2 linked regions of the Sediminicoccus rosea genome follow. The protein of the gene in region 1 interacts with the protein of each later gene in a pairwise test. Links are inferred from orthologs where the notes say so. Each region holds a gene or a part of one and is shown on either strand. Other genes may lie near its edges. The genes, in order: rlmB and R9Z33_RS18430.

The links.
Region 2: the proteins of rlmB (region 1) and R9Z33_RS18430 interact in binary tests that used the Escherichia coli proteins (3 or more experiments, as listed by UniProt). The link is inferred for Sediminicoccus rosea from one-to-one orthologs.

What each region holds. Positions count from the first base shown.
Region 1 is NZ_CP137852.1:2,836,728-2,851,215, reverse strand. What follows is about bases 290-3,207. They hold rlmB (23S rRNA (guanosine(2251)-2'-O)-methyltransferase RlmB), read right to left. Parts: upstream 2,174-3,207; coding sequence 1,406-2,173; downstream 290-1,405. Other genes in these bases: R9Z33_RS13785 (DUF1045 domain-containing protein), read right to left, coding at 3,020-3,207; R9Z33_RS13790 (EF-hand domain-containing protein), read left to right, coding at 2,491-3,039; R9Z33_RS13805 (2-keto-4-pentenoate hydratase), read right to left, coding at 637-1,401; R9Z33_RS13810 (hypothetical protein), read right to left, coding at 318-548. Outside these bases: phnD (phosphate/phosphite/phosphonate ABC transporter substrate-binding protein), read right to left, coding at 1-210; more of R9Z33_RS13785, read right to left, coding at 3,208-3,694; R9Z33_RS13780 (alpha-D-ribose 1-methylphosphonate 5-triphosphate diphosphatase), read right to left, coding at 3,694-4,830; phosphonate C-P lyase system protein PhnL, read right to left, coding at 4,827-5,525; phosphonate C-P lyase system protein PhnK, read right to left, coding at 5,522-6,295; R9Z33_RS13765 (alpha-D-ribose 1-methylphosphonate 5-phosphate C-P-lyase PhnJ), read right to left, coding at 6,292-7,149; R9Z33_RS13760 (carbon-phosphorus lyase complex subunit PhnI), read right to left, coding at 7,146-8,213; phosphonate C-P lyase system protein PhnH, read right to left, coding at 8,213-8,782; phosphonate C-P lyase system protein PhnG, read right to left, coding at 8,779-9,201; phosphonate metabolism transcriptional regulator PhnF, read left to right, coding at 9,286-10,023; R9Z33_RS13740 (alpha-D-ribose 1-methylphosphonate 5-triphosphate diphosphatase), read left to right, coding at 10,026-11,153; R9Z33_RS13735 (aminotransferase class V-fold PLP-dependent enzyme), read left to right, coding at 11,218-12,363; R9Z33_RS13730 (PHP domain-containing protein), read left to right, coding at 12,369-13,265; R9Z33_RS13725 (calcium-binding protein), read right to left, coding at 13,306-14,488. UniProt on the Escherichia coli protein: Specifically methylates the ribose of guanosine 2251 in 23S rRNA.
Region 2 is NZ_CP137852.1:3,854,243-3,868,757, forward strand. The notes cover bases 3,700-6,644. They hold R9Z33_RS18430 (NAD(P)H-hydrate dehydratase), read right to left. Parts: upstream 5,893-6,644; coding sequence 4,507-5,892; downstream 3,700-4,506. Other genes in these bases: R9Z33_RS18425 (malonyl-CoA decarboxylase), read right to left, coding at 3,700-4,407; R9Z33_RS18435 (sulfite oxidase), read left to right, coding at 5,975-6,644. In the rest of the region: R9Z33_RS18415 (hypothetical protein), read left to right, coding at 1-543; R9Z33_RS18420 (1-deoxy-D-xylulose-5-phosphate synthase N-terminal domain-containing protein), read right to left, coding at 548-2,935; more of R9Z33_RS18425, read right to left, coding at 3,007-3,699; more of R9Z33_RS18435, read left to right, coding at 6,645-7,291; R9Z33_RS18440 (hypothetical protein), read left to right, coding at 7,291-7,629; R9Z33_RS18445 (CBS domain-containing protein), read right to left, coding at 7,672-8,130; R9Z33_RS18450 (hypothetical protein), read left to right, coding at 8,271-8,900; ParA family partition ATPase, read left to right, coding at 8,933-9,574; R9Z33_RS18460 (CopD family protein), read left to right, coding at 9,574-10,029; R9Z33_RS18465 (GNAT family N-acetyltransferase), read left to right, coding at 10,026-10,451; R9Z33_RS18470 (Bug family tripartite tricarboxylate transporter substrate binding protein), read left to right, coding at 10,530-11,513; R9Z33_RS18475 (hypothetical protein), read left to right, coding at 11,605-11,775; dcd (dCTP deaminase), read left to right, coding at 11,777-12,331; R9Z33_RS18485 (SDR family NAD(P)-dependent oxidoreductase), read left to right, coding at 12,365-13,171; R9Z33_RS18490 (hypothetical protein), read left to right, coding at 13,269-13,685; R9Z33_RS18495 (HlyD family secretion protein), read left to right, coding at 13,689-14,515. UniProt on the Escherichia coli protein: Bifunctional enzyme that catalyzes the epimerization of the S- and R-forms of NAD(P)HX and the dehydration of the S-form of NAD(P)HX at the expense of ADP, which is converted to AMP.

The sequences.
Region 1 (14,488 bases):
GGCGGGGTCTTCCACCGGGGTATAGGCGAAGACCAGCGTGCTCGGGTTGCGCAGGCGGGCCGGATCGGCCGGCGCATCGGCGACGAGGTCGCGATTCTCGTCGCAATACGCGTCGTCCAGCGCGCCGCGATGCGAGCAGGTGGTGCCCTGCGCGGCAGCGAGGCCGGGCAACAGCGCGATGGCGGCGGTGGCCAGAAGCATCCTGATCATGACGGTTCGTTTCCCCGGTTTGCGAAACGACAGGCCGTGGCGCACGCCACGATCTGCCATCTGATTTTTCACATAGCGCCCCGGGGTGGCGCTGTCAGCGGCCCTCTTCAGGCATGGCCCACGGGCCCGAGCGAATCGAGGCTGGTGGCCCGCACGACGGAGGCGAAGAGACGGAGCGCATCGGGGCCGCCACGGTCGCGCAGGGCACCGTCCTCCATTTCGAGGGCGAGGAGCTCCGCGTGCTCGGCCAGTGTTTCTGCCGCGCGGCGCAGGGCCTCGCGCGCCAGGACAAGCTGCAGCTCGTCCGGCATGTCCTTCCAGTCGGAGGGCGGGGGCATGGGAAAGGTCATCCGCTTGCCCGCCCTTCTGGCGGTGGGTTTCGATCCCGGAACCGTAGATGGAGTCGCGTTAACAGAGCCTTGCGGCTCAGGTGAAGCGCGTGCGGACCTCGCCCAGCCCCTCGAAGGCCACTCGCACCTCGCAGGGGCCGTCCAGCCAGATGGGCGGCGTGACGGAGCCGAGCCACACCACCTGGCCCGCCTTCAGGCCGCCGAAGACCTCGGCCGCACCCGAGCCCGCGAGCCAGGCCAGCGCCTCCATCGGGTGGCCCAGCAGGTCCCGCCCATGGCCACCGCCCTTCGAGGCGCCGTCCACGAACAGCTCGCCACGCATGGCGCCGAGGTCGAGCTTGCGCCAATCCGCCGCCGGGCGGCCGAGCACGCCGGAGGCATGGAAGACCTGATCCGCGATCAGCGTCGGCGTGCCGAGCTCGGCGAGATCGCCATAGCGCTTCTCGACGATCTCGATGGCGGGAAAGACCTCGGCCACGGCGGCCTCGGCTTCGGCGCGGCTCGTCGGGCCGAAGGGCAAGTCACGGCCGAGGCGCACACCCACCTCGCATTCGACGCCGACCGCGATGAAATCGGCGAAGGGCGCGGTGAAGCCATCGGCGTTCAGGCTCGAGCGCGGCACGAAGCCGGCTGCCGGGTGGCTGAGGCCGAGATAGGCCTGCATCTGCTTCGTGGTCGCGCCGATCTTGAAGCCGGCTGGCGGGACGGCGCCCTGGGCCTCGGCCACCTCGCGCTGCACGCGGTAGCCCTCGGCCACGTCGCGCGGCGCGGCGGCGCCGAGGGGGGCGAGGACGCGCTTCGCCTTCCAGGCGGCAAGGATCAGATCGGCGGCTTGGCTCATATTTTCACTCCCGGGCGAGTTCGTAGAGGGCGACCGCGGCGGCCGCCGAGACGTTGAGGCTTTCCATGCTGGCCTGGATCGGCAGGCGCACCAACTCGTCGCAGGTCTCGCGCGTCAGGCGGCGCAGCCCCTCGCCCTCGGCGCCCAGCACCAGCGCGACGCGGCGGCCGGTGAGGCCTGATTGCGCGAGGGTGACGGGGCCGGCGGCCTCCAGGCCCACGACCCAGAGGCCGGCCTTCTTCAGCTGCTCCAGCGCGCGGGAGAGGTTCACCTCGCGCAGGATGGGCACGACCTCGAGGGCACCGGAGGCGGCGCGAGCGAGGGCGCCGGTCTCGGGCGGCGCGTGGCGTTCCTGCACCACCAGGGCCGCGGCGCCGAAGGCGGCGGCCGAGCGCAGGATGGCGCCGACATTGCGTGGATCGGTCACCTGGTCGAGCACGAGGACGGGGCCGCTCGTGCCTTCCAGCAGACGTTCCATGTTGGGCGAGGCGAGGGGCTCCGCCATCAGCGCGGCACCCTGGTGGATCGCGTCGGGCGGCAGCATGGCGTCCAGCCGGTTGCGCTCCACCAGTTCGGGCGCGATGCGCCAGGGCGGCGAGAATCGCTCGGCCAGCTCCTGCTCGGCGCCGCGCGTCACCAGCAGGCGGCGCAGCCGGCGGGCGGGGTTGGCAAGCGCGGCCGAGACCGCGTGCAGGCCGTAGAGCCAGACGCCGCCCTCATCGCGCGCCGGGCTGGCATCCTGGGGGCGGGGGCGGTGTCGGTTCTGGCGCATCCGCCCATGAAGCCCGCGCGGCGCCCGCTGGCAAGCGGCGTGGCGCTGGCCTAGATAAGGGACGGTGCGCCGGGTTAGCTCAGGGGTAGAGCAACCGCCTTGTAAGCGGTAGGCCGTCGGTTCAAATCCGACACCCGGCATTCCCCTTGCGCCCCCGGCAGCGCCCCCTCCGGGCCAACCTTCCCAAGCCGATCCGGGCGCGACACATTTCCTCACGCGCCGCGGTCAGGTCCGGCATGCGCCTGTTACAATCAAGGCCCATCTTCCCCTCAACGGAGCGACAGTCACGCCGCCTCCCGCAACTGGAGAAGATCACAATGAAGACCGCAGCGACCCTCGGATTTGGCCTGGCCCTGCTCGGCGCCGGCGCTGCCCTGGCCCAAACCGCCACCCCGCCCGCCGCTCCCCCCGCCGCCACCGATGCCCGCCCCGACCGAGGCCCGCGTGGCGACCGGGGTGCGCGGATGTTCGAGCTGGTGGACGCGAACCGCGATGGCCGCGTCACCTGGGAGGAATCCTGGACCTTCGTGACCACCCGGTTCAACACGGCCGATACCGACCGCAGCGGCGGGCTGACCATCGAGGAATTCGCCACGATGCGGCTGCGCGCCGCCGATGCGCCGGCGCCGCGGCCGGAATATGCCGCGCGGGCCGAGCAGATGCGCGGCGCGATGTTCCGCGCGCTGGATGCGGACCGCAACGGCCAGGTCACGCTGATCGAGATCCGCCCGATGGCGGAAGCCCGCTTCCGCGCGATGGACGTGAACGGGGATGGCGCCGTGGCGCGGGATGAGCTGCCGCAGCGCGGCCAGCACCATCATCGCGGCCCGCGCGGTGACGCGCCGGCTACGCCGCCCGCCCGCTGAGCGGAAGCCGTTCAGCGATCAGGAAGGGCTGACCCGGGGCGGCCTGCGTGAAGACGCAGACCGTCCCGACGACGCGGGGCTGCTCCACCAGCCCCGCGAAATGCGCCTCCGCGAGCGGGCGGATGCGCGACGCTTCCTCGGGCGGCAGGCGGTGCGTCAGCGTCACGTGGAACTGCCATTCCTCCATCACATAGGGGTAGCCCCAGCGGGCCAGCAGCACCTCATGCGTGGGCGTGAGCTTCGCCTTGCGGCGGCGCGCCAGCTCCTCCTCGGTGGGAGGTGCGCGATGGTGATCGAGGGCGGAGACCGCCGAATCCGCGAACGCGTGCAAGCTCGGGCAGGGCGCGGTCTCGCGCAGGGCGAGGAAGCCCTTGAGGTCCTGCACGGAGAGCGGGGGCAATTCGAAGGGCGCAATGCTCGCGGCCCAGCGCGCGGCATCGGCCATGAAGGCCTGGTAGCCGGTGGAGAGCCGGAAGGGCGGCTTCAGCGTGGCATGCAGGCCATAGCCGCGCGGGTCGCTCGTGATTTCGGCAATGCCCGGGATGGCGGGTTGCTGCACGCGCGCGGCAGTCTCCGCGTCGCGGCCAAGCCAGGCGCTGCCGGCGGCGTGCAGGGGGTCGTCCAGTTCGGGCGCCCAGTAGATGGCGACGCGCATCAGATCACGCGTTCCCCGGCGCGCCAGACCTGCCGCACCACCGGCATCGTGCCATGCCGCGTGACGCGGACGAGATCGGCGCGCAGCCCGGCCTCCAGCCGCCCACGGTCATTCAGATTGCACATGGCGGCGGGTGCGCGGGTGATGGTGGCGATGGCCGCTGGCAGGCCGATGTCCGGCGCGATGAGGAAGGCGGCCTCGATCAGCGCGGGCGGGACATAGTCGCTCGCCAGCACATGCACCGCGCCGGCGCGCACCAGATCCATCGCGGCGACGTTGCCCGAATGGCTGCCGCCCCGGACGATGTTGGGCGAGCCCGCGATGACGCCGACGCCGATCCGCGCCGCCTCGATGGCGGCTTCCATCGTTACGGGGAATTCGCTGACGCGGATGCCGTCCTCGGCATTGCGGCGCACCTCGGCTGCATCCTCGTCGTCATGGCTGGCGAGCGGGATGCCGCGCCCGGCGAAGCGGTCAATGACGAGGCGGCGCTGCCGCTCGCGCAGCTCGGCGCGCTGGGCCTGGAGCTTGAGGATGCGGACCTCCACCTCAGCGTCCGTCATGCGCGTCTGCTTGATGCGCATGGCGCGGTAGCGCGCGAGGTCCCGGTACTGACCGACGCCGGGCGAGTGATCCATCAGGCTCACCATCGCGACCAGCGGGTGGTCGGCCACGCCCTCCAGCAGGCCCGGCATGTCGCGCGCGGGCAATTCACAACGCAGGTGGAGCAGATGCTCGGCCTTCATGAAGGGCTGGCCATGCAGCGCCGTCAGGTCGCGCACCCCGTCATGGAAGGTCTGGTCGCGCCCCTGGTCGAAGCCGAGATCGCCGAGGCAGAGGGCATCCAGCACGGTGGTGACGCCGGCCGCCGCGCATTGCGCGTCATGCGCGATGAAGGCGGAGCGCGAGGGCCAGCGGGCATTGGCACGCGGCTGCACCTGGCGCTCGAGGTTGTCGGTGTGCACATCCACCACGCCGGGGATGAGGATGTCCCCCTCGCAGTCCAGGGCGCTGGCGTGATGGGCACGGCCGGGCTGGATCTCGGCGATGCGGCCGTCGCGGAGGACAAGCGTGCCCTCCATCTCCGCCTCGGGCAGGACGAGGCGGGCATTGGTCAGGACGGTCTCTGCGGTCATGCGGCGTCTTCTAGCGGAAGGATGTCATGCGTGCGATCCGCCACCCGGTCCCGCACCTCGATGTCATGGAAGATTCCCACGAGCGCCGTGCCGCGCGCCTTGGCCTCGGCGATCAGGGCGATCACCACCTCGCGATTGGCGGCGTCGAGGCTCGCCGTCGGTTCGTCCAGCAGCAGGATGGGGGTGTGGGGGGCGAAGCCGCGGGCGAGGTTCACGCGCTGCTGCTCGCCGCCCGAGAAGGTGGCGGGCGGCAGGCCGTGCAGGCGGGGTGGCAGGTTCAGGCGCGTCAGCAAGGCAGAGGCGCGCGCCTCGGCCTCGGCGCGGGGCATGCCTTGCGCCTGCAGCGGCTCGGCCACCACGTCCCGCGCGGAGACGCGGGGAATGACGCGCAGGAACTGCGAAACATAGCCCAGCGTCTCACGCCGGATCTCCCGCACCAGCCGCGCATCGGCGGCGGCGAGGTCCACCTCGGCTCCCCGATGGGCGAGCCAGATCTGGCCGGCATCCGTACCGTAATTGCCTTGCAGGCAGCGCATCAGCGTGGACTTGCCCGCACCCGATGGCCCAGTGAGGGCGACGCATTCGCCCGGCATGACGGTCAGCGCCTCATCGCGCAGCACCTGGAAGCCGATGCCGCCCTGCAGGTGCAAGGTGAAGCCCTTGGCCAGACCCTCGATCCGGATCGCGGGCCTCATGCCGAGAGCACCGAGGCGACCAGCAACTGGGTGTATTCGTGGCGCGGGTCATCCAGCACGCGGTCGGCCAGGCCCTCCTCCACGATGCGGCCCCGCCGCATGACGATGATGCGATGCGCCAGCAGGCGGGCCGCCGCGATGTCATGCGTGACGAAGAAGACGGCGAGGCCAAGCTCGGCCACCAGCCCCCGGATCAGATCCAGCAGCCGCGCCTGGACGCTGACATCGAGGCCGCCGGTGGGTTCATCCATGAAGACGAGGCGCGGTTCGGTGACGAGGCAGCGGGCGATCTGCAGGCGCTGCTGCATGCCACCCGAGAAGTTGCGCGGCGCCTCGTCGATGCGGGCCGGGTCCATCTCCACGCGGGCCATCCAGTCGGCCGCCGCGGCACGGATGGCGGCATAGTTGCGCCCACCCGCCGCCATCAGCCGCTCGCCGATATTGCCACCGGCGGAGATGCCCATCCGCAGACCGTCGCGCGCATTCTGGTGCACGAAGCCCCACTCGCTCCGCATCAGGCGGCGCTTGGCGGCCTCGCTCAACGCGCCAATCTCCTGGCGTAGGCCGGATGCGTCGCGGTAGAGGACCTGGCCCGCCTGAGGCGCCGTCATGCCGGCCAGCACCCGCAGCAGGGTGGATTTGCCAGAGCCGCTCTCCCCCACGATGGCGACGACCTCGCCCGGGTGGATGTCCAGGCTCACGCCGTCCAGCGCGCGCACCGCGCCGAAGCGGAGGTCGAGGCCGGAGGCTTCCAGAAGCGGCGCGCTCATCGGCCCTGGTTCTCCGCGCAATGATCGGTGTCGGAGCAGACATAGATTCGCCCGCCCTGGTCGTCGGCGATGATTTCATCCAGGTAGCTGGTGGTGCTGCCGCAAGCCGAGCAGGCGTGCGGCGCCCGCATCGGCCGGAAGGGATGGTCGTCGAAATCCAGGCTTTCGACGGTGGTGTAGGGCGGGACGGCGTAGATCTTCTTCTCGCGCCCCGCGCCGAACAGCATGATGGCAGGCGAATTGTGCAGCTTCGGATTGTCGAAGCCCGGGATGGGCGAGGGTGACATGAGGTAGCGGCCCGCCACCATGACCGGGTGGTTGTAGCTGGTGCCGGCCTCGCCCTGGCGGGCGATGTCCTCGTAGAGCTTCACCTGCGCCAGGCTGTAGTCGCCCAGCGCATGCAGCCGGCGGGTTTCCGCGAGGCGTGGCTCCAGCCGGAAAAGCGGCTCGGGCATCGGCACCTGGAAGACCATGACCTGGCCCTCGGTCAGCGGGCGCTCGGGGATGCGGTGGCGGGTCTGGATGATGGTGGCTTCCGCCGTGCGGGTGGTGGTGGCGATGCCGGCGACCCGCGCGAAGAAGGCCCGGATGGAGACGGCGTTGGTGGTGTCATCCGCCCCCTGGTCGATCACCTTCAGCACGTCGCGCGGCCCCAGGATGGCGGCGGTGACCTGGATGCCGCCCGTGCCCCAGCCATAGGGCAGCGGCATCTCGCGCGCGCCGAAGGGGATCTGGTGGCCGGGGATGGCGAGCGCCTTCAGGATGGCGCGCCGGATCATCCGCTTCGTCGCCTCGTCCAGATAGGCGAAGTTGTAGGCGGCGTCCCGATGGTTGAGGGGCGGCATCGCGTTCATGCCTGTTCCTCCCAGCGGGCGCGGATGCTGCGGATCTTCTCGAGCTCGCTCTGGAAATCCACATGGTGCGGCAGCTTCAAGTGCTCCACGAAGCCGGTCGCCTCCACATTGTCGGCGTGCAGCAGCACGAATTCGGCCTGCTGCGCGGGGGCGGTGGCGTCCTCGCCGAGATCGGGCGCCATGAGGGCGCGGTCCACCAGTGCCATCGCCATCGCCTTGCGCTCGCCATGGCCCATGGTGAGGCCGTAGCCGCGGGTGAATTGCGGCGGTGCCTCGGCGCTGCCGGCGAACTGGTTGACCATCTGACATTCGGTGACGGTGATGTCGCCGATCGAGATGGCGAAGCCGAGCTCGGGCGGGGCGAGCACCACCTCCACCTCGCCCATGCGGAGTTCCGCGACGAAGGGATGCGCGTTGCCGTAGCCGCGCTGCGTGGAATAGCCCATGCCGAGCAGGAAGCCCTCATCGCCGCGCGCCAGGGATTGCAGCCGTAGCGCACGGGGCGTCGGGAAGGGCAGGGGCTCGCGCGTCAGATCAGGGGGCGGCGCGCCGTCATCCGGCGCATCGCGCGCCATCAACCCCTCGCGCGCGAGGAGTTCCGTCACGCGCGGCATGGGGCCAGCGGCGGCCTCCGCCTCCTGCGGGGCTTCGATGCCCTCGGCGGCGAGCGCGAAATCGAGCAGGCGGTGCGTGTAGTCGAAGGTGGGACCCAGCACCTGGCCGCCCGGCAGGTCCTTGTAGGTGGCGCTGATCCGGCGCTGGACGCGCATGGCGCCCGTATCCACCGGCTCGCAGGCGGCGAAGCGGGAGAGGGTGTTGCGATAGGCGCGCAGCAGGAAGGCGGCCTCGATCAGATCGCCGCGCGCCTGCTGGATGGCGAGTGCGGCAAGGCCGCGGTCGTAGCAACTGCCCTCCGCCATCACGCGATCCACGGCGAGGCCCAATTGCTGCTCGATCTGCTCGGGCGTGAGCGCGGCCAGCGACTGGTCGCCGCGCCGGCGCTCGGCCAGCCAGGCATGGGCGGCCTCGATCGCGGCCTCGCCGCCCTTCACCGCGACATACATCAGCGGTCCTCCGTGATGCGCGTGGTGCGCGGCAGGGCCGCGAGGCGGGTGTCGGTGCAGAGGACGACATCCACGCCGCGCGGGAATTGTGCGCGGTTCGCGGCCCATTGCGCCGCGAAGTCATCGGGCAGCCCCGCCACGGCCAGACGGTGACCGTGCTGGATGCCCGGGCCGGTCAGCCGCCAGCCGGCGCTGTCATCCAGGGCGGTGACCTGGACGATCAGCGTGGCGCTGTCCTGCGGCGCCTCGTCGCTGCCGGCGTCGAGCGCGGCGAGCAGCGGCATGCCGCGCGTCGCCAGCAGGAATTGCGCGCGCAAGGGCTCGGCCACCAGCGGTGCGCCGCTGTGGAAGGCGATCCATTCGCGCACCTCGCCCTCGGCATCGGTCCAGAGCGGCGTCTCGGCATCGGCCAGCGTCAGCAGGGCCGCGGCGGCGGCGGGGCAGAGGCCGGGCGGCGGCTCCTGCAGCACGGCGCAGCGCTGGATGCGGCCCGGGCGGGCCATGGCGTTCATCAGCGCCGAGAAGCCGGCCTGTGCGCCGAAGACGGGGTCTGCGAAGCCGGGCCTCATCGCATGGCCGCCAGGGTGGCGAAGCGGACTTCCGTGGCGGCGGCGCGGCGGGCGGTCAGCGCCGCCGCCTCGCGCTGGCGGGCATGCAGCGGCTGGACCACCTGCTCGATCAGGCGGGCCTGCCATTCGGGCTGCTGCAGGCAGGCATCGAGCAGGGCGGCGCGCTCGGCCGCCGCGCGATCCCGGCCGAGCCGCCAGCAATGGCCGAGCGTTCCGCCCTCCAGGCTGACCGAGCAGCGGGTGATCGTCGCTTCGCCGAGGTTGAAGGCCGCGCCATCCCCGCCGGCGCGGCCGCGCAGCATGGTCAGGCCGATCTCGGGGCCGCGGATCACGCGGTGCGGGGGCAGGGGGGGCATCAGCCGGCTCAACTCCTCACCGCTGGCGCGGGCGAGGACGGCCATCCATTCGGGGCGGGTCATCATTTGTCTAGACAGCTATACATCCGTCCCGCTAGGGTCAAGTTGCAATTGCCACTCCGGAGCGCCCGTTTGGTTGAAACTTCCGTGACGTTCGCAAGCCCCGCGCTCGACCGCGGCGCCGGCATCGCGCTCTGGCGCCAGATCGGTGCCGCGATCGAGGCCGCGATCCGCGAGGGCCAGCATGCCCCCGGCCAGCGCCTGCCGACTGAGGCCGAACTCTCGAAGGCTTTCCGCGTAAATCGCCATACCATCCGCCGCGCGATGGAGGAGTTGGAGACGCGCGGCATCGTGCGCGTCGAGCAGGGGCGCGGCAGCTTCGTGGCGGAGGATGTGCTGGACTATCCGCTGAACGCACGCACTCGCTTCAGTGAGATCATCCGCGCGCAGAATCGCGAGCCCGCGGGCCGGGTGCTGCGCCTTGCCGAAATCCCGGCCGAGCCGCGCGTGGCCGAGATGCTGGAGATCCGCCGCGGTCGTCTGGTCATCCTGGCCGAACGGCTGGCCATGGCCGATGGCCGGCCGGTCGCCCTTGGCGCGCACCACTTCCCGGCGCATCGCTTCCCCGACATCATGACGCGCCTGCAGGAGAACCCCTCCATCAGCCACGCGCTCGCGGCTTGCGGCGTGCCGGATTTCCGCCGGCGCATCACCCGCATCACGGCCCGCATGCCGACGGCGGAGGAGGCGGAGGTCTTGCAGCAATCGCGCAGCCGCCCGGTCCTGGTCGCTGAGGCGGTGAATGTGGATGGCAGCGGCAAGCCGGTGGATGCGACGGTGACGCGCTACGCCGCCGGGCGGACGCAGATGGTGGTGGAGTCCTGAACATGGCCTGGAACATCACGGGGGGCCGCGTGCTGCGGGGCGGCGCGCTCGGCGGGGGCGACGTCGCGCTGGCGCAAGGCCGCATCGCCGACGGGGCGGCGGCGGCGCGCCGCTTCGACGCGACCGGCCTGCTGGTCATGCCCGGCATCGTGGACATTCATGGCGACGCGCATGAGCGTGCGCTGCAGCCCCGCCCCAATGTTGATTTCCCGGCCGGCTTCGCGCTGCGTGACGCGGCGGCGCAATGCCTCGCCGCCGGCATCACCACGGCCTATCTCGGCGTCACGCTGTCCTGGGAGCCGGGGCTGCGCTCGCTTCCTGCCTTCCTGGCCACGCTCGACGCGCTGAAGAGCCCGCCGCCCGGGCCTGAATTGCGCGTCCACCTCCGCTTCGAAGCCGATAACTTCGCGGCCGAGGCCGATGCGCTGGCCGCCATCGCGGCAGGCCAGGTGCATCTGCTGGGCTTCAACGACCACACGCCCAGCATCGTGAAGAAGCTGAAGAACCCGAAAGAGCTCGGCAAATATGCCGGGCGCGCGGGCGTCACCGAGGCGGAGCTGATGGCCTTGGCCGACGCCGCGATGAGCCGGCGCGCCGATGTGCCGGCGATGCGCCAGCGCATGGCCGGGGCGGCGCAGGCCGCCGGCATCCCCATGCTCAGCCATGATGACGCGACGCTTGCGGATCGCGCGCTGTTCCGCGCGCTGGGCGCCTCCATCTGCGAATTCCCGATGGCCGAGCCGGTGGCGGAAGATGCCCGCGCGGCGGGCGAGGCGGTGGTGATGGGCGCGCCCAATGTCGTGCGCGGCGGCAGCCATCTGGGCTGGGCCAGCGCGGCGCCGCTCGCCGAACGCGGCCTCGTCACCGTGCTGGCCAGCGACTACCACTGGCCCGCGCTGCTAGCGGCCCCCTTCCGCATGGCGGCGCGTGGTGTGCTGGACCTCGCCGCCGCCTGGGCGCTCGTGTCGAGCAACCCAGCCGATGCGCTGGGCCTAGCCGATCGCGGGCGCATCGCCGAAGGCCTGCGCGGCGACATCGCCGTGGTCACGCCCGAGGGCGCGCTGGCCGCCTGCTTCGCGCAGGGTGAACTGGCCTGGATCGGCCCCGGATTCGGCACGCGGCTGCATTGATCGCCCGCGCCCTGCGGCGCAGACTGCCACAGCCAATGCCGCTTCTGGGGCCAAGGAACGCACCATGCTCGAATGCCAGCGCGACGCCTTCGACATCCCGCGCGATGTCGCCTATCTCAACGCCGCCTCCTGGAGCCCGTTGCCGCATCCGGTGCAGGCGGCAGGCCAGGCCGGCATCGCGCTCAAGGCGCGGCCCTGGGGCATCACGGGCGAGCACATCGCCCGCCAATGCAATCGCGCCCGTGCGGCCGCCGCGCGGCTGATCAATGCGTCGCCCGAGGATGTGGCGATCATCCCCTCCGTCTCCTACGGCGTCGCCGTCGCCGGGCGCATCCTGCCCATCCCGGCCGGCCATCGCGCCCTCGTTCTGGGCGATGACCATTCCTCGCCCGTGCTGGAGTGGCTGCAACGCGCGGCCGAGGGCGGCTTCACCGTGGAGACCATCGCGGCGCCCGCCGATGGCGACTGGACCACGGCCGTGCTGGAAGCGATCCGCCGTCCGGGGGCCGCGCCGCTCGCCCTCGTGTCCATCTCCTCCGTGCATTGGGCGGATGGAGGGCTGATCGATCTCGGCGTCGTTGCGGCGGCGCAGCGCGCGGCGGGGGCCATGCTGCTGGTGGATGCCACGCATCACGCGGGCGTGCTGCCGCTGGACGTGGCGACACTCGACCCCGACGTACTCATCTTCCCCACCTACAAATGGGTGCTGGGCCCCTATGGCCGCGCCTTCCTCTACATCGCGAAGCGCCACCAGGACGGCGTGCCGCTGGAGCAGACCGGCTCCTCCCGCCGCCGCGTCTCCTCCGAAGCGCGGCCCTACATGGCCGATCTCGGCTTCACGGATGGCGCCAAGCGCTTCGACATGGGCGAGCGCGACCATGTGATCGGCCTGGAGATGGCGGCCGTCGGCATGGAGATGATGGCCGATTGGGGGACTGATGCGATCAGCGCTCGGCTTGGCTGGCTCACCGGCCTGCTGGCCGAGGGGCTGGCGGGCATGGGCGTGCAGATTCCCGCCCAGGGGCTGCGCGCGCCGCATGTGCTGAGCCTGGGCTTTCCCGGCGGCATGCGTCCCGGGCTGATCGAGGCGCTCGCCGAGCGCAACGTGCATGTGGCCCCGCGCCTGGGCCGCATGCGGATCAGCCCGCATGTCTACAATGATGAGGCTGATGTGGCGGCCTTCCTCGACGCCTTCCGCAAGCTGGCGTGACGCGCATGGATGCGTTCTCCGCCCCGGGCCGCTTCTGGAAGGGCAATATCCACACCCATACCAACGCCACGGACGGGGCGCTCGGCGCCGCGGAGGTCTGCGCCACCTATCGTGAGGCGGGCTACGACTTCCTGGCCATCACCGATCACTTCCTGCCGAAATACAGCTTCCCCATCGTGGACACGCGGCCGTTCCGCACGCCGGGCTTTACCACGATCCTGGGCGCCGAGCTGCACGCGCCGGCGACCGCGCTGGGCGAGATGTGGCACATCCTGGCGGTCGGCCTTCCGCTGGATTTCCCGCCGACGCCGCCCGAGGAGACAGGCCCCGAGCTGGCCGCGCGGGCGATCGCAGCCGGCGCCTTCGTCGCCATCCCGCATCCGGCCTGGTACGCGCTGACGGTGGAGGATGCGCGGACCCTGCCAGGCGCCCATGCGGTGGAGGTCTACAACCACACCTCGCAATTGCGGACGGAGCGCGGCGACGGCGTCTACCTCGCCGACCAGCTTCTGGCCGAGGGGCGCATGATCAACCTGATCGCCGTGGATGACGCGCATTTCAAGTCGCCCGACGCCTTTGGCGGCTGGGTGATGGTGAAGGCCGAGGCGAATGAGCCGGAGGCGCTGCTGGCGGCGCTCAAGGCCGGGCATTTCTATGCGACGCAGGGCCCGCTGATCCATGACATCCGCTGGGAGGCGGATGCGGTGGAGGTCACCTGCTCGGCCGCCGCCAGCATCATGGTGCTGGGCCGTGGCTCGCGCGCCGACCAGTCGGTGGGGCTGTGCCAGACACGCGCGCGGCTCTCGCTCAAGGCACTGCGGGGCGGCGGCTTCGCGCGCGTCGTGGTGGCCGATGCGGCCGGGCGACGGGCCTGGTCGAACCCGGTGCGCCTCAACGGGTGAGGTTCACGCAGGCCCGTGATCAACCCCGGCCGACGAGAGCCTAGAGCCAGACGGCGCCGAGGCTGAGCGACAACACGCCGGAGAGCGTGATCGCGAAATCGGCCCCGCCATCGCCATTCACGTCGCCTTGCAGCACCTCGCCCGAAAAGCGCAATTGCCTCGCCACTGAGGTGAATGCGGCGTCGCCGATCCAGAGGAACGCCTGGTCGCCGGCCACCCCCGCATGCGCGTCGATGCGGCGCAGATCGAGGCGATCGCCCTCGACCGCGCTGAAATCGGTGATGACATCGCCATTGGCCTCGGCGGCGCTGCGGAACACGAACTGATCCTTGCCGAGCCCACCGGTCATGCTGTCGGCGCCCAGGCCACCTTCCAGCCGGTCTCCGGCACCACCGCCGATCAGCGTGTCATTGCCGCCAAGTCCGTAGAGGCTGTCGCTGCCCTCGCCGCCATCGAGGATATTGGCAACCGCATTGCCATCCAGCCGGTTGGCCGAGGCGTTGCCCGTGCCGTTGATGCTGCCCGTGCCTGAGAGGCTGAGCCACTCGACATCGGCGGCCAGGGTGAAGCTGACCGAGGCCAGGACGCGGTCGTAGCCGGCATCGGCCTCCTCGAACACGACGTCGAGCGTGTCGTTCACGACATAGGTGTCGCCATCGATGCCGCCCGACATGCTGTCCGCGCCCAGCCCGCCATCCAGCAGGTCCGCGCCACCGCCACCGATCAGCGTGTCGTTGCCCGCGCCGCCATAGAGCGAGTCGGCCTGTCCGCCCAGGAAGACGAAGTTGAGGTCGCCATCATCGAGGGTGTTGGCGCCTGCATTGCCGTCCAGCCGGTTGGCCAGCATGTTGCCCGTGCCGTTGATGTCGGCCGTGCCGGAAAGGGTCAGCCGCTCCACGTCCGTGGTCAGGCTGTGGGTGACCGATGCGATGACCTGGTCGTACCCGGCATTGAACGCTTCGACGACCACATCGAGTTCATGATCCACGATGTAGGTGTCGTCATCGGCGCCGCCCGCCATGCTGTCCGCGCCGGTGCCGCCGTCGAGCAGGTCATCGCCCGTGCCGCCGTTCAGGGTGTCGCTGCCGGAATAGCCGTAGAGCCTGTCATCCCCGCCGCCACCAGCGAGGCTGTTCACGCGGGAATTCCCATCCAGCCGGTTATCCAGGGCGTTGCCCGTCCCGTTCAGGTTGACGTTGCCCATGAGGCTTAGCCGCTCCACA
Region 2 (14,515 bases), 1.0 Mb from region 1 along the record:
GCGATGAATTCGCTGAACAGCGGCTTCGATGAAAACGTCCTGATGACCCAGTATGCCGACCGCATCGCCGACCTCGTCGCGGCAGAGCAGATGCGCCTGCGCTCCGAATGGGAGAACGACGCGCAGCTCAACGAGACGGGCACCCCGGGCCATGCGCGTGCAGTGGGCCGAGGCGTCGAATACGCGCGAAGCTGCAACTACTCCGGTCTTCGCAGGCTGCTGGACCGCGCGGTCAACACGGGCACGCTGGAGGCCCAGTTCCGGGCCACCACGCTGGAAGCGGAGGCGCAGGGCCTGCACGCCGCGCTGGCGGGCATCGGCACGGTGTTGAGCCAGACGGTCTCGCTCGAGAATGCGGCGATGCTGCGTCTCGGGCTGGACAATCCGTCGCGCCTTGAGGCCCTGCCGCTCTCGCTGCGCGAGGCGGCCAAGCCGCTTCTCACCAATCGCGGCGACCGTGCCGATCGTGCGCGCTTGCTCGCCTATCTCAGCCAGGCCGAGCGCAGCGCCGCCTTCCGCAGCGCCGTCGCCGCCCTGCGCTGAGCCTTCAGCCCAGCAGCAGCTCCGCGCAGGCGTCGAGGATCGCGGCCTCGTCCAAGCCGTATTCGGCATAGAGCGCCGGGATGTCCCCGCCCTGGCCGAAACGGTCCACGCCCAGGGCCGCGACACGCTGGCCGCGCACGCCGCCCATCCAGTCGAGCGCGGCCGGATGGCCATCCAGCAACGTCACGATGCCGGCACCGGCGGCCAGCGGCGCCAGCAGGGTCTCGATGTGCGACGGCTTCGCCCCGGGCCCACTCCGGGCGCGCTTGCGGGATCCGAGCCAGCCCTGGTGCAGCCGGTCGGGCGAGGTGACGGCCAGCAGGCCGGCGCCCGGCTCCTCCGCGCGCAGCGTCTCGAAGGCCGCCATGGCCTCCGGCGCCAGGGCACCCTGATAGGCGATGGCGATGCGCCCACCCGGGGCGGGCGGCACCATCCAATAGCCGCCGGCGATGACCTGCGCGGGGTCGAGCTGCCGCTCGGGCTGGGCCAGGCCCCGCGTCGAGAGCCGCAGCCAGACGGAGGAGCCATCGGCCTCCTGCATATGCGCGAAGGCGTGGCGCATCAGGATGGCGAGCTCATCGGCGAAGGCGGGCTCGTAGGCGGCGAGGCGATCCTGCGCCATGCCGATCAGCGGTGTGTTCACCGACTGGTGCTGCCCGCCCTCGGCCGCCAGCGTAATGCCGGACGGCGTGCTGACCAGCAGGAAGCGCGCATCCATGTAGCAACCATAGATCAGCGCATCGAGGCCACGGTTCACGAAGGGGTCATAGACCGTCCCGATCGGCAGCAGCCGCGCGCCATAGAGACGATCCGACAGGCCCAGCGCGGCCAGGACCAGGAAGAGGTTCTGCTCGGCGATGCCGAGTTCCACATGCTGCCCGTCTGGCGACATGCCCCAGCGTTGGGCCGAGGCCAGCTTCGCGTCACGGAAGACGTCGTTCTTCAGATGCCGGTCGAAGATGCCGCGCCGGTTCACCCAGGGACCGAGATTGGTGGAGACCGTGACATCCGGGCTGGTGGTGACGATGCGCCCCGCCATGGGCGCGAATTCGCCCTCGCCCCGGCCGATCCCGGCCAGGATCTCGCCAAAGGCCGCCTGGGTCGAAAGCTTGCGCCCCGCCGGCACGCGCGGCACCGGCAGCACGGCCGGGATGGGAATCTTGGGCGAGGTGAGCGACCGGCCCTCGGGCGTCAGCTTCTGGGCGAAGGGCACGCTCTGGATGAAGCCGCGCATCTCCTCGGCCGGGATGTCGAGGCCCTCGAACTCATCCCATTCATGGCCGGGGCGGATGCGCATGGCGGAGCGGAACTCCTCCATCTGCTCCTTGGTCATCAGCCCGGCATGGTTGTCCTTGTGGCCGGCGAAGGGCAGGCCCATGCCCTTCACGGTATAGGCGATGAAGCAGGTGGGCTGGTCGCCCGCCGCATCCTGCGCGCGGAAGGCCTCCATCAGCGTCTCGATGTCGTGCCCGCCCAGGTTGTTCATCAGCGCGGCCAGCTCGTCATCGGTCAGCGGATCGATGATGGCGCGCAGCCCTTCCTCGCGGCCCAGCTCAGCCAGCAAGGCGGCACGCCAGGCCGCGCCGCCCTGGAAGGTGAGCGCGGCGTAGAGGCTGTTGGGGCAGTCATCGATCCAGCGGCGCAGCGCGTCGCCGCCGGGGCGTGCGAAGGCGGCCTGCAGCTTGCGCCCGTATTTGAGGGTGACGACGTTCCAGCCCATGTCGCGGAACAGGCCCTCGATCCGGCCGAAGAGGCGGTCCTGCACCACGGAATCCAGGCTCTGGCGGTTGTAGTCCACCACCCACCAGACATTGCGGATATCGTGCTTCCAGCCCTCCAGCAGGGCCTCGTAAATGTTGCCCTCGTCCAGCTCGGCATCGCCCACGATGGCGACGTGGCGGCCAGCGGGCAGGCCCTCGGGTGCCAGCTTCTTCAGCCGGACATAGTCCTGCACCAGGCTGCCGAAGCTGGTGAGTGCCACGCCCAGGCCGACAGAACCGGTGGAGAAATCCACCTCGCCGCCATCCTTCATGCGCGAAGGATAGGGCTGGATGCCGCCGAACTGGCGCAGCGTGGAGAGCCGCTCCGCGCTCTGCCGGCCGAGCAGCAGGTTCATGGCATGGAAGACCGGGCCCGCATGCGGCTTGATCGCGACACGGTCGGCCGGCTTCAGGATATCGAAGTAGAGCGCCGTCAGGATCGAGATGACCGAGGCGCAGGAGGCCTGGTGGCCGCCCACCTTCAGCCCGTCCCGGCTGGGGCGGACATGGTTCGCATGGTGGATCATCCAGGCCGAGATCCAGAGCAGCTTCCGCTCGACGGCGTTGAGCAGGGCCACGCGTCGCGCCTCGTCCGGGCTGTCGGCACGCAGGAGGGGGGATTGCTGGTTCATGGCGTCATCTTCCTGGCTTGGGGAAGCTTACCCCCATCCCCCCCATGCGTGGCTAGACCCGTCCGCGCCCCCTAGCCCTTGACCAGCTTGCGCACAGCGCTGGCCATGGCGCGCTTGCCCTCGCCCGCATAGGCCTCGTGGTTGTCCTCGATGAAGGCCGGGTCGTAGAGGTAGTTCACCATCAGCCCCGCACTCTCCCGCATACCCTTGGCCGAGGTGTCGGCGCGCCAGTTGATGCGCTCGACGCGGGCGCCGTTGGAGAGGTGGAAATGCGCCACCGGATCGGCCGCCCGCTTGGGGTTCCGGCCGGCCTCGACGGCGACGAAGCGGGCGCAGAGCCGCACCAGGACCGGCTCCAGCACCTTGGCCAGGGCCGGCGGCCATTCCTTGCGCGAGAGCAGCAATTGCAGCGCGGCGCCCGGCGAGGTCTCGGCCGGCACGCCCGCGGCGCTGCGGATGGCGGTGAGTTCCTCGGGCGTCAGCAACGCGGCGTCGCCCGCCTCCTCCCGCGCATTGAGCCAGCGGCAGAAGCCGGGCACGGGCGAGAGGGTGGCGAATTGCTTGAGGCCGCGGAATTCCTGGCCCAGCACCTCGACCACGCGCTTGATCAGGAAGTTGCCGAAGGCGATGCCGTCCAGCCCGCGCTGGCAGTTGTTGATGGAGTAGAAGATCGCAGTGTCGGCCTGGTTCGGGTCCATCACCTCGGCCTTGGGATCGAGCAGCGCCTGCACCGAGCCGGCGAGGCCCTTCATCAGCGCGATCTCGACGAAGATCAGCGGCTCCTCCGGCATGCGGGGGTGGAAGAAGGCATAGCAGCGGCGGTCGGAATCCAGCCGGTTCTTGAGGTCGTCCCAGCTTTCGATGCGATGGACCGCCTCGTAGCGGATCAGCTTTTCGAGCAGGGCCGCAGGCGAGTTCCAGTCGATCCGGCGCAGCTCGAGGAAGCCCAGGTCGAACCAGGAGGTGAGCAGCGTCTTGAGATCGGCCTCCAGAGCCTCCAGCAGCGGGTCGGTCTCGACGGCGCGCAGCAGGTCGGCGCGGAGGTCCACCAGCAGCTTCATGCCGTCCGGGATGGCGGTGAACTGGGTCAGCAGCCTGACACGCGGGCTCTCCAGCGCGCGCCGCAGCCGGACCTTGGCCGCGGCCTTGGCGGGGGCGTCGGCGGCCTGGGTCCATTCGGCGATGGCGCGCTCCACCGCCTTCGGGTCGGCGTCGAAGCCGGCCAGCACGCGCAGGAAGTTCACGCGCTCCGCCTCGGAGAAGCCGCGATAGGCGGCGGCAAGCTTGGCCGCGCGGGCCCGGGCCGAGACCTCGCCCCCGCGCGCGGCGAGGCAGGCCTGCATCTGCCCCGCGATGTCCTCCGCCTCGTCGCGCCCGCCGACGCGGTCGGCCATGTCCCGCCAGAGTCCGGTCACGCGGCGGAGCGCGCGGTCCACCAACGAATCCGACAATGACAAAGCGGCATCGGACATCAGCACTCTCCCAAGGTGGGATGGGATGCTACCGTGGAAACATTCGGAAATAAAGCGCGATCCACCGCGGACGGCGCATTTGCGCGAGGCGCAACATGTTCATCCGCCAAGGGATGCGGCCGCGCGGGCCGCTGCCTCCGGCAGGTCCTCGGCCACCAGACCGGGGCCCGCCAGCCGCGCGGCCTCGCCCTGCAGCCAGGCGGCGGCGGAGGCCGCCTCGAAGGGCGGCAGGCCCTGCGCGAGAAGGGCCGCGGCAAGTCCGGCCAGCACATCGCCGCTGCCGCCGGTCGCCAGCGTGGGCGGCGCATTGTGGTTGATCGCGGCCCGCCCATCGGGGGCGGCGATCACGCTGTCCGAGCCCTTGAGCAGCACGACCGCCCCGCTCTGCCGCGCCGCCGCCCGCGCCGCCGACAGGCGATCCCCGCCCGGCGCGCCGAAGAGGCGGGTGAACTCGCCCTCATGCGGCGTCAGGATGGCCGCCCCCCGCAGCGCCTCCGGCGCGCCCGCGCAGGCCGAGAGCGCGCCCGCATCCAGCACGAGCCGTCTGCCTGCGCGCAGCAGCATGGCGACCGCGCCGCGCGTCGTCGCATCCGGTGGCAGGCCGGGGCCGAGCAGGATCACCTCGCGCCGCGGGTCATCGGTCAGCGCCGCCAGCAGGTCCTGCATGCCCGCTGCCTGCAGCACCAGCGCGCCCGGCTCGGCCAGGCGATGCAGCAGGGCGCTGCGTCCATCGGCGCAGGCCAGCGTGACCAGCCCTGCGCCGATCCGCCGCGCCGCGCGGGCGGAGAGCAGCGCCGCCCCCGCCATCGCCGTGCCCGAGATGATCGTCACATGGCCACGGCTGTGCTTGTGGCTCCCCGCATCCGGCCGTGGCAGGCGCCAGAGCGCCGGGCCATTGGCGAAGCTGTCGGGCCGGATCCGCTCCAGCACCGCCGCGGGCAGGCCGATATCGGCGAGGACCAGCTCCCCGCAAAGGTCGCGCCCCGGCTGCAACAGGTGGCCGGGCTTGCGACGGAAGAAGGTCACGGTCAGCGCGGCCTGGGGCGCGAAGCCGCGCACCGCCCCCGTCGCGCCGCAGACTCCCGAGGGGACATCCACGGCGATGAGCGGCACGCGCACGGCGGCCAGGAGTTCCGCCGCCGCGCCTTCCACCGGGCGCGAGAGCCCGGCGCCGAACAGCGCATCCACCACCAGCCCCGCCCGCGCCACCTCCGCCACGGCGAAGGGGCGCATCGGCCCGCGCCAGGCGGCGGCGGCCAGCGCGGCGTCCACCTGGGGCGGGGCCAGCGCCGCCACGCCCACATCCCAGCCCGCGCGCTCCAGCAGTCGGGCCACGACATAGCCATCGCCGCCATTATTGCCCGGCCCGGCCAGCACCAGGACGCGGCAGGGCCGGAGGCGCCGCTGGATCGCCATTGCGACCGCCCGGCCCGCCGCGCGCATCAGCGCGGGGCCGTGACCGGCCAGGCGATCCGCCATCGCCATTTCGCGCGGCGACAACAGCTCAGGGGGGATTGCAGCGTTGAAAGGCATGGCGACATACTGGCTCAACAAAGGGAGACGTCACATGGTGCAGAAGCGGGAACGCTCGATCCAGGAACTCTATCGCGATGACCCCGAGCGGGCCGATGCCCTCGCATGGGGCCGGCGCGGCATGCTCAAGGGCGCGGCGCTGGCCTCGATGGGCGCGGCGCTCGGCGGCTCCATCCCCTTCGCGCGGCACATGCCGGGCGGCCTGCTTCCGGCCCTCTTCGCCCGCCCCGCCGCCGCGCAATCCGCCCCCGCCGTCTTCCGCATGGAAGGCAAGGCGGAGCTGATCCTCCAGGGTGACCGGCCACTGGTGGGCGAGACGCCGGAGCACATGCTGGACGAGGCGGTGACGAGCTACCGCTACTTCTTCGTCCGCAACAACGGTCAGATCCCCGAGCCGCTGACGACCGACCCGAATGCCTGGCGCCTGACCATTGATGGCGAGGTGAACACGCCCCTCACTCTGACGCTGGGCGAGCTGCGCTCGCGCTTCCCCAGCGTCACGCGGCAATTGCAGATGGAGTGCGGCGGCAATGGCCGCGCCTTCTTCACGCCGCAGACGCGCGGCAACCAATGGGGCAATGGCGCGATCAGCAATGGCGAATGGACCGGCGTGCGCCTGCGCGACGTCCTGGCCGCCGCCGGCCTCAAGCCCGGTGCCGCCTTCACCGGGCATTTCGGCGCGGACCCGCATCTCTCGGGTGCCACCGACCGGCAGGCGATCAGCCGCGGCATGCCCATCGCGAAGGCGATGGACGAGGACACGATCATCGCCTTCGCGCTGAACGGCCAGCCGGTGCCGCATATCCATGGCGCGCCGGTGCGCCTCATCGTCCCCGGCTGGCCCGGCAGCCTCAGCCAGAAATGGCTGACGCGCATCACCATTCTCGACAAGCCGCACACCGGGGCGGGCATGGGCGGCACCAGCTACCGCATCCCGGTGCGCCCGATCGTCCCGGGCAGCAACAACAACGGCGCCGATTTCGTGGACATGACGAGCATGCCGGTGCGCTCGATCCTCTCCTCACACGCGCATGGCTCGCGCCTCGCCGCCGGCACGCGCAGCCTCGATCTGCGCGGCGCGGCCTGGGCCGGCGACCTCAGCGTGCGCGCGGTGGATGTCAGCGTGGATTTCGGCGCGAGCTGGACGGCGATGCAGGTGGCCGCACCCGCCAATCGCCATGCCTGGCAGCGCTGGCAGGGCCGGGTGGCGCTGCCCTCGGACGGGTATTTCGAGGTGTGGTACCGCGCGACCGACAGCGCGGGGAAGATGCAGCCCTTCGCCGCCGCCAACTGGAACCCGCAGGGTTACGGCGCGAACCCGATCAGCCGCGCCGCCATCCTGGTGGGCTGATGCGGAACGTTCTTCTGCTGACCCTCGGCCTGCTTGGCGGCGCGCTGACCCTGGCCCAGGCCACCGAGGCGCCGGGCGGCGAGGAACCCTCCGTCCTCCCCGCCGGCCCGGGGCAGGAGGAGGTGTTCTACGCCTGCACCGCCTGCCACAGCACCGCGATCATCCGGCGGAGCAGTTTCCGGCGCGATCAATGGGACGGGCTGATGGACTGGATGACGGAGAAGCACGGGATGAACCCGCTGGAGGGGGCGGAGCGCACCCTTATCGTGGATTATCTCGCCCAGCATTACGGCCCGCGCACCGCCCCCGCGCGCGGCCGCAATCCTTTCCTGAACTGAGCATATGGCCGGGCGGCCCACCCCGCCCGGCCCCGGCACCCCTCAGGCGACGCGGCCCAGGCCGTAGCCCCGCCCGATCACATAGGCCTGCAGCGATTCCACATCGCTCTGCTGGCTGTTGATGCGATAGCGCACGAGGTCGCGGATGGAGACGATGCCGCAGAGCCGCCGCGCGCGATCCACCACGGGCAGGTGGCGGAAATAGCCCGCATCCATGATCTCCATCGCCTCATCCACCGAGGTCGAGGCAGTGACCACTTCGACCTCGCGCGTCATCAGCGCCGAGACCGGCAGGGCCAGCAGCCCCGCGCCATGCTGCGTCAGGCCGCGCACCACGTCGCGCTCGCTGAGGATGCCGACCAGCATGCCCTCGGCGTCGCAGACGACGACGGCGCCGATGCGCCGCTGGGCGATGATCTCCGCCGCCTCGGTCACCGGGGATTCCGGGAGGACGGAAATCACGGCGGCCCCCTTCTGGTTGAGCACGGCACCGACGGTCATGGCTGCATCCTTACGGCAAGGGAACGAACACGCGGGCTATAGCCGACGTATGCAGTCGGACATCACGAATTCCTTCAATCTGTCCAAGACTTCATGTTTCGCTCATGCAACGCGGGGGAGCGTGGCCGGTAGCATCCCGCATGCCCTTGACCCTGGCCTGCCTGCACACGGCGGAAAGCAACGCCACCCTCTTTCAGGCAGCGGCCGAGGCTTTGCCGGGCGGCGCGCTCACCCTCACCCACCGGATCCGTCCCGACCTGCTGCGCGAGCCGACACCCGCCACGCTGGAGGCCGTCGCCGCCCTGCTGCGCGAGATGGCGGAGGGGGCGGATGCCGTGCTGCTCACCTGCTCCACCATCGGGGGGGCCGCGGCGCGCGCCCAGGATGCGGCGCGGCCCGTGCTGCGCGCCGATGCCGCGCTGGCCGAGGCCGCGACGCGGCGCGGCGGCATGGTCGAGGTGCTCTACGCCGCCCCCACCACGGAGGGACCGACGCGCGCCGTCTTCGAGGCCGCGGCCGCCCGGACCGGCGCCCAGCTCCGGCTGCACTTGGTGGAGGGCGCCTGGCCGCTCTTCCTGGCCGGTGAGGCCGAGGCCTATCACGCCCGCATCGCCGAGGTGGCGCGCGGACTGTCCGGGCGGGTGGTGCTGGCCCAGGCCTCCATGGCCGGCGCCGCAGCGCTGCTCCCGGAGGCGCCGCCCCTCACCGTGCCGGCCATCAGCGTCATGGCGGCGGCCCGGGCCGCCCTCAAGGCGCGGGATTCGCGCTAGACTGCGCTTCCACGATTCGCCGGAGCGCGGAAATGGCCTTCATCATCGCCGTCGCACAGCAGAAAGGGGGGGCGGGGAAATCCACCCTCGCTTCCAATCTCGCCGTGGCCCTGCTGCAGGGGAACCGGCGCGTGGCCCTGCTCGACACCGACCCGCAGGCGAGCCTGACGCGCTGGCATGCGCTGCGCCCCGCCAGCGCGCCGCGTCTGATCTTCGACGCGCCCTCGGGCTGGCGCGTAACGGGCGCGCTGGACAAGCTGCGGCGCGAGGCCGATGTCATCGTGATGGACACGCCGCCGCATGCCGACACGGACAGCCGCATCGCCATCCGCGGCGCCGACCTTGTCCTGATCCCTCTGCAGGCCTCCCTGCCCGACCTCTGGGCGAGCGAGGCGACCATCGCGCTGGCCGAGGCGGAGAAGCGCGCCCATCGCCTCGTGCTCAACCGCCTGCCCGCCTCGGGCCGGCTGCGCGATGTGGTGATGGAGGAGCTGGCGCGCCGCAAGGCGCCCGTCATGGCACAGACGCTGGGCAACCGCTCGGCCTTCGGCGCCGCCTTCGCCCTCGGCCAGGGGGTGACCGAAAGTGCCGCGCGCAGCCCCGCCGCCGAGGAGATCCGCGCGCTCGCCGCCGCCATCGGCAAGCTCGCGGCTGGCAAGACGAAAGGGAAGTGATGGCGCATCTCGCCTTCGTGCTGCATGTGGGCTTCGCCGCGCTATGGGTGGGGGGCATGGCCTTCGCCATCCTGGCTCTCCGCCCCGCGCTCGCCGCGCTGGAACCGCCGCAGCGCCTGGCCCTGATGGGCCGGGTCCACAAGCGCTTCTTCCTGATCGTCTGGCATGCCATGCCGATCGTGATGCTGACCGGCTATTGGCTGCTCTTTGGCCATTTCGGCGGCTTCCGCGGCGCGGGCTGGCATGTGCACCTGATGCACCTGACGGGCCTGCTGATGTCCGCCATCTACCTCGCCATCTTCTTCGGACCCTGGCGCCGCATGCGCCAGGCGCTCTCGGCGGGCGACCTGCCCGCAGCGGCGGCGGCCAATGAGGGCATCCGCCGCCTGGTCACGGGCAATCTCCTGCTCGGCCTCTTCACGCTCGGCATCGCCGCCTGGGGACGCTTCGGTTGACCCACAACCTCACCATCCGCGACGACGACTATCCGGAGCTGGAGGCGGTGGCCGCCATCCAGCGCGGCCTGCACAGCTACAACCAGGAACGCGGCGGCCCCTATGACCGCGAGCCGGTGACCGTCCTGGCCCGCGACGAGGATGAAGTGGTGAAGGGCGGGCTGCTCGGCCTCACCTACTGGAACTGGCTCTTCATCGACTGGCTCTGGCTCGCGCAGGACCAGCGCGGCAAGGGGCTCGGCACCGAGCTTCTCGCCCGGGCCGAGGCGGTGGCCCGTGCGCGCGGCTGCACCGACGCCTATACCGACACCTTCAGCTTCCACGCGCCGCATTTCTGGACACGCAATGGCTGGGTGGAGGCGGGGCGGCTGGATGGCATGCCGCCCGGCCATGCGCGCATCTGGTATCGCAAGAAGCTCTGACCCCCCTCCTCAAGAGGCGTGACCCCGGCGCGAAAGCGGGACATGCTGGGCGCAATCAAAGCCCCGAGGAGGAAGTCCATGCCCATGATCGCCCGGCGTGCGGCGCTGGCCCTGCCCATGCTGCCGCTCGCCCTGCCGGCCCGCGCCGATGGCTGGAAGCCCGCCCAGCCCGTCCGCATCCTGGTTCCGGCGGCACCCGCGGGAACGACGGACATCATGGCCCGCCTGCTCGCGCCGCGCCTTCAGGCACGCTGGGGCGTGAACGTGGTGGTCGAGAACCGCGCGGGCGCGGGCGGCACCATCGGCACGCTGGAGCTGGTGCGATCCCGCCCCGACGGCTTCACCCTGATGTCGGGCAATATCGGCCCGCAGGCCATCGCCTATTCGCTGTTCCGCAACCTCGCCTACCGGGCGGAGCAGATCGCCTGCATCGCCGGCACCATCCGCGGCCCCAATGTGCTGGTGGTGAACAATGACGTTCCGGCGCGCAGCGTGGCGGAACTCGCGGCGCTGCTGCGCGCGCGGCCGGGGCAGATCCCCTACGCCTCCACCGGCGTCGGCCAGTCCACCCATCTCTCGCCCGTGCTCATGCTGCAGATGCTGAACGCCCAGGCGATCCATGTGCCCTTCCGCGGCTCGGGCCCCGCCCAGGTGGACCTGCTGGCCGGGCATGTGGCCTTCATGATCGACAACCTGACCGGCGTGATGGAGCACATCCGCGCCGGGCGCGTCCGCGCGCTCGCCGTCACCAGCGCTGAGCGCAGCCCGCAGCTGCCCGACATCCCCGCGATGCGCGAGACGCTGCCCGAGCTGGCCAGCTATGAGGTGAACACCTGGTTCGGCATCTTCGGCCCCGCCGCCCTGCCGCCCGCCATCGTCACCGCCGTGAACGCGGAGGTGAATGCCTGGCTCGACCTGGACGAGACCCGCGCCCGCTTCACCGAGCTGGGCGGCGTGCCGCTGCGCCTCAGCCCCGAGGAATTCGCCGCCTTCGTCGCCGCCGAGACGCGCAAATGGGGCGAGGTGATCCGCCGCGAGGGGCTGCAGATGGATGCGGGCTGAGGCGTGATCCGCCCGGCGGGGGCTGGTCCTCGCGGCCGGCCTCCCCCATCTGGGACAGCATCGCCACCAGGTGCCGGGACCACGCCACCGCATGACCGACGACAAGGAAGCCCGCCGCGCCGCCGCGCTGCGCGCGAATCTCCGCAAGCGCAAGGCGCAGCAGCGCGCCCGGGCCGAAGCGCCCGAGCCCGCCGCCCATGGACGCGAAGGGCTGAACGAGGCTAGACCCCCCTCCTCCGAGCCAGCGCCGAGGAAGCCCTGACATGCCCATCATGCCCGACCACTGGATCCGCCGCATGGCGACCGAGCACGGCATGATCTCGCCCTTCATCGAGGCGCAGAAGCGCGAGGGCGTGATCTCCTACGGCCTCTCCTCCTACGGCTATGACGCGCGGGCGGCGGATGAGTTCAAGGTCTTCACCAATGTGGACAACGCCGTGGTGGATCCCAAGGAATTCTCCGAGACGGGCTTCGTCACCCGCAAGGGCCCGGTCTGCATCATCCCGCCCAATTCCTTCGTGCTGACCCACACCGTCGAGTGGTTCAAGGTGCCGCGCGACGTGCTGGTGATCTGCCTCGGCAAGTCCACCTATGCCCGCTGCGGCCTGATCGTGAACGTGACGCCGCTGGAGCCCGAATGGGAAGGCCAGGTCACCATCGAGATCAGCAACACCACCCCCCTCCCCGCCAAGGTCTATGCCAATGAGGGGATCTGCCAGTTCCTCTTCCTGCAGGGGGCGGGCGCGCCGGAGGTGAGCTATGCCGACCGCGCCGGCAAATACATGGGCCAGCGCGGCGTGGCGCTGCCCCGGCTCTAGAGGCGCGGGCCCGCCCCGGAGCCGGAGGGACGCGTGACCCCTTACCCCTGGCGCAACGTGCTGATCACCGGCGCCGCCTGCGGCCTCGGTCGCGCCCTGGCCGAGGCCTGCGCCGCCCCCGGCGTATCGCTGCATCTGGGCGATGTGCAGGCTGAGGGGCTGGCGGAGGCCGCCGCGCTCTGCACCGCGCGCGGCGCCCGCGTCACCACGGCCGTGATCGACGTCTGCGATGCCGCCGCCATGGCCGCCTGGATCGGCGGCGCGACGCCGCTCGACCTCGTGATCGCCAATGCGGGCGTGCTGGGCGCGATCGGCGCGCCCTTCGAATGCCCGCACCAGGCGCGCCGCATCCTGGAGACGAATGTCACCGGGACGCTCAACACGGCGCTGCCCGCCATCGCGGTGATGGCGGCGCAGGCCCCCGGCGCCGGCGGGGTGCGCGGGCGCATCGCCGTGATCTCCTCCATCCTGGCCTTCGTGGCGGCGCCCATGTCGCCCGCCTATTCGGCCAGCAAGTCCGCCCTCCAGGCCTGGGCGGAGGCGATGGACGGCAATGAGCGCGCCCGCGGCATCCGCATCCATGCGGTGGCGCCCGGCTATATCCGCACCGAACTCAGCGCCGCCAACACCATGCCGATGCCGCTCATCATGCGGCCCTCCCGCGCCGCACGGCTGACGCTGGAGGGCATCGCGGCCGGCCGGACCCGCGTGTCCTTCCCGCGGCGCGTTCACCTCGGCGTGCGGCTGATCGGCGCCCTGCCGCCAGATCTGCGGAATGCGCTGATCAGTCGGGTGCAGCGTTGGCACCTCAAGCGGATGCGCAAGGGCAGCGCGGGCTGATGCGCGGCGGCAGGGCGGTGCGGGCCTTCCTGCGCCGATGCGAAGGCCATAGTCTCACCGGGGCGGCCTCCGCCCGACAGCACAAGAAAAGCCGCCCATGAGCACGCCGACCGCCATCCACCCGGCCGCCCCGCACCACCTGCCCATCTTCATCCCCGGCCCGGATGGGAGCGACGGGCTGATGTGGATCACGGCCGGCATCCTGCTGGTCTCGACCGTTTCCTTCGGCCTGCTCTTCCTCCGGCTGCACACCCTGCCCGAGCGGATGGCGCACCGCACCCACAAGCTGCAATTCGAGATCGTGGCGGTGCTGGGCCTGCTCGCGCTCTTCACGCATATCCATGCCTTCTGGGTGGCGGGGCTGCTGCTGGCCCTGATCGACATCCCGGATTTCCTCACCCCCATGCGGCGGATCGCGGGATCCAGCGAGCGCATCGCGGGCCTGCCGCCCGGCGGCGGGGACGACCCCGAGGCGCGCCCCCAGGCCATGGCCGCGAAGAAGCGGGGCCACTGAGCCATGCTGGAAATCCTGCTCTGCTCGATGGTCACGATCCTGCCGGACTACCTGTTCCGCCGCTATGTGCAGGGCAGGCGCTTCGGCCATGAGATCACGCTCTTCTCGGTCTGGTTCGAGCTGCGCTGGGGCATCGTCACCTGCCTGCTGCTGGCCATCAGCCTGATCACCGCCGTCTTCTACTTCCACCCGACCAGCGTGCATGTCAGCTCGGTCTTCCGCACCGTGCCCATCGTCCCGCAGATCAATGGCCGCGTCGCCGAGATCCATGTCCGCGGCAGCGAGGCGGTCGAGGCCGGCACCCCCCTCTTCCGCCTGGCCGACGAGACGCAGCGCACCGCCGTCGAGACCGCCCGCCGCGCCGTAGCCGAGGTGGATGCGGCCCTGCTCGTGGCACGGGCCGATCTCGCGGCCTCCGAGGCACGGATCCTCGAAGCCCAGGGCGCGCTGCAGCAGGCGGCCGACGAACTGGCGACAAAGCAGGCGCTGCGCGACGTGGCCGCGCGGCGCGAGGTGGAGCGGCTGCAGGTGATGGTGCAGACGCGCGAGGCGGGTGTCGCCGCCGCACAGGCCGCGCGGCAGGCCGTCGCCGCCCGCATCTCCGACCAGCTGCCGGCCGAGCGGGCGAGCGCGCTGGCCGCCCTCGCCCAGGCGGAGGCGGAGCTGGACAAGACCATCATCCGCGCCGGCGTCTCCGGCCGCGTCGAGCAGTTCCTGCTGCAGGTGGGCGATGTCGTGAACCCCTTCGCCCGGCCCGCCGGCGTGCTGGTGCCCGAGGATCTGGGCGCGCGCAGCCCAAGGCTGGCGGCTGGCTTCGGCCAGATCGAGGC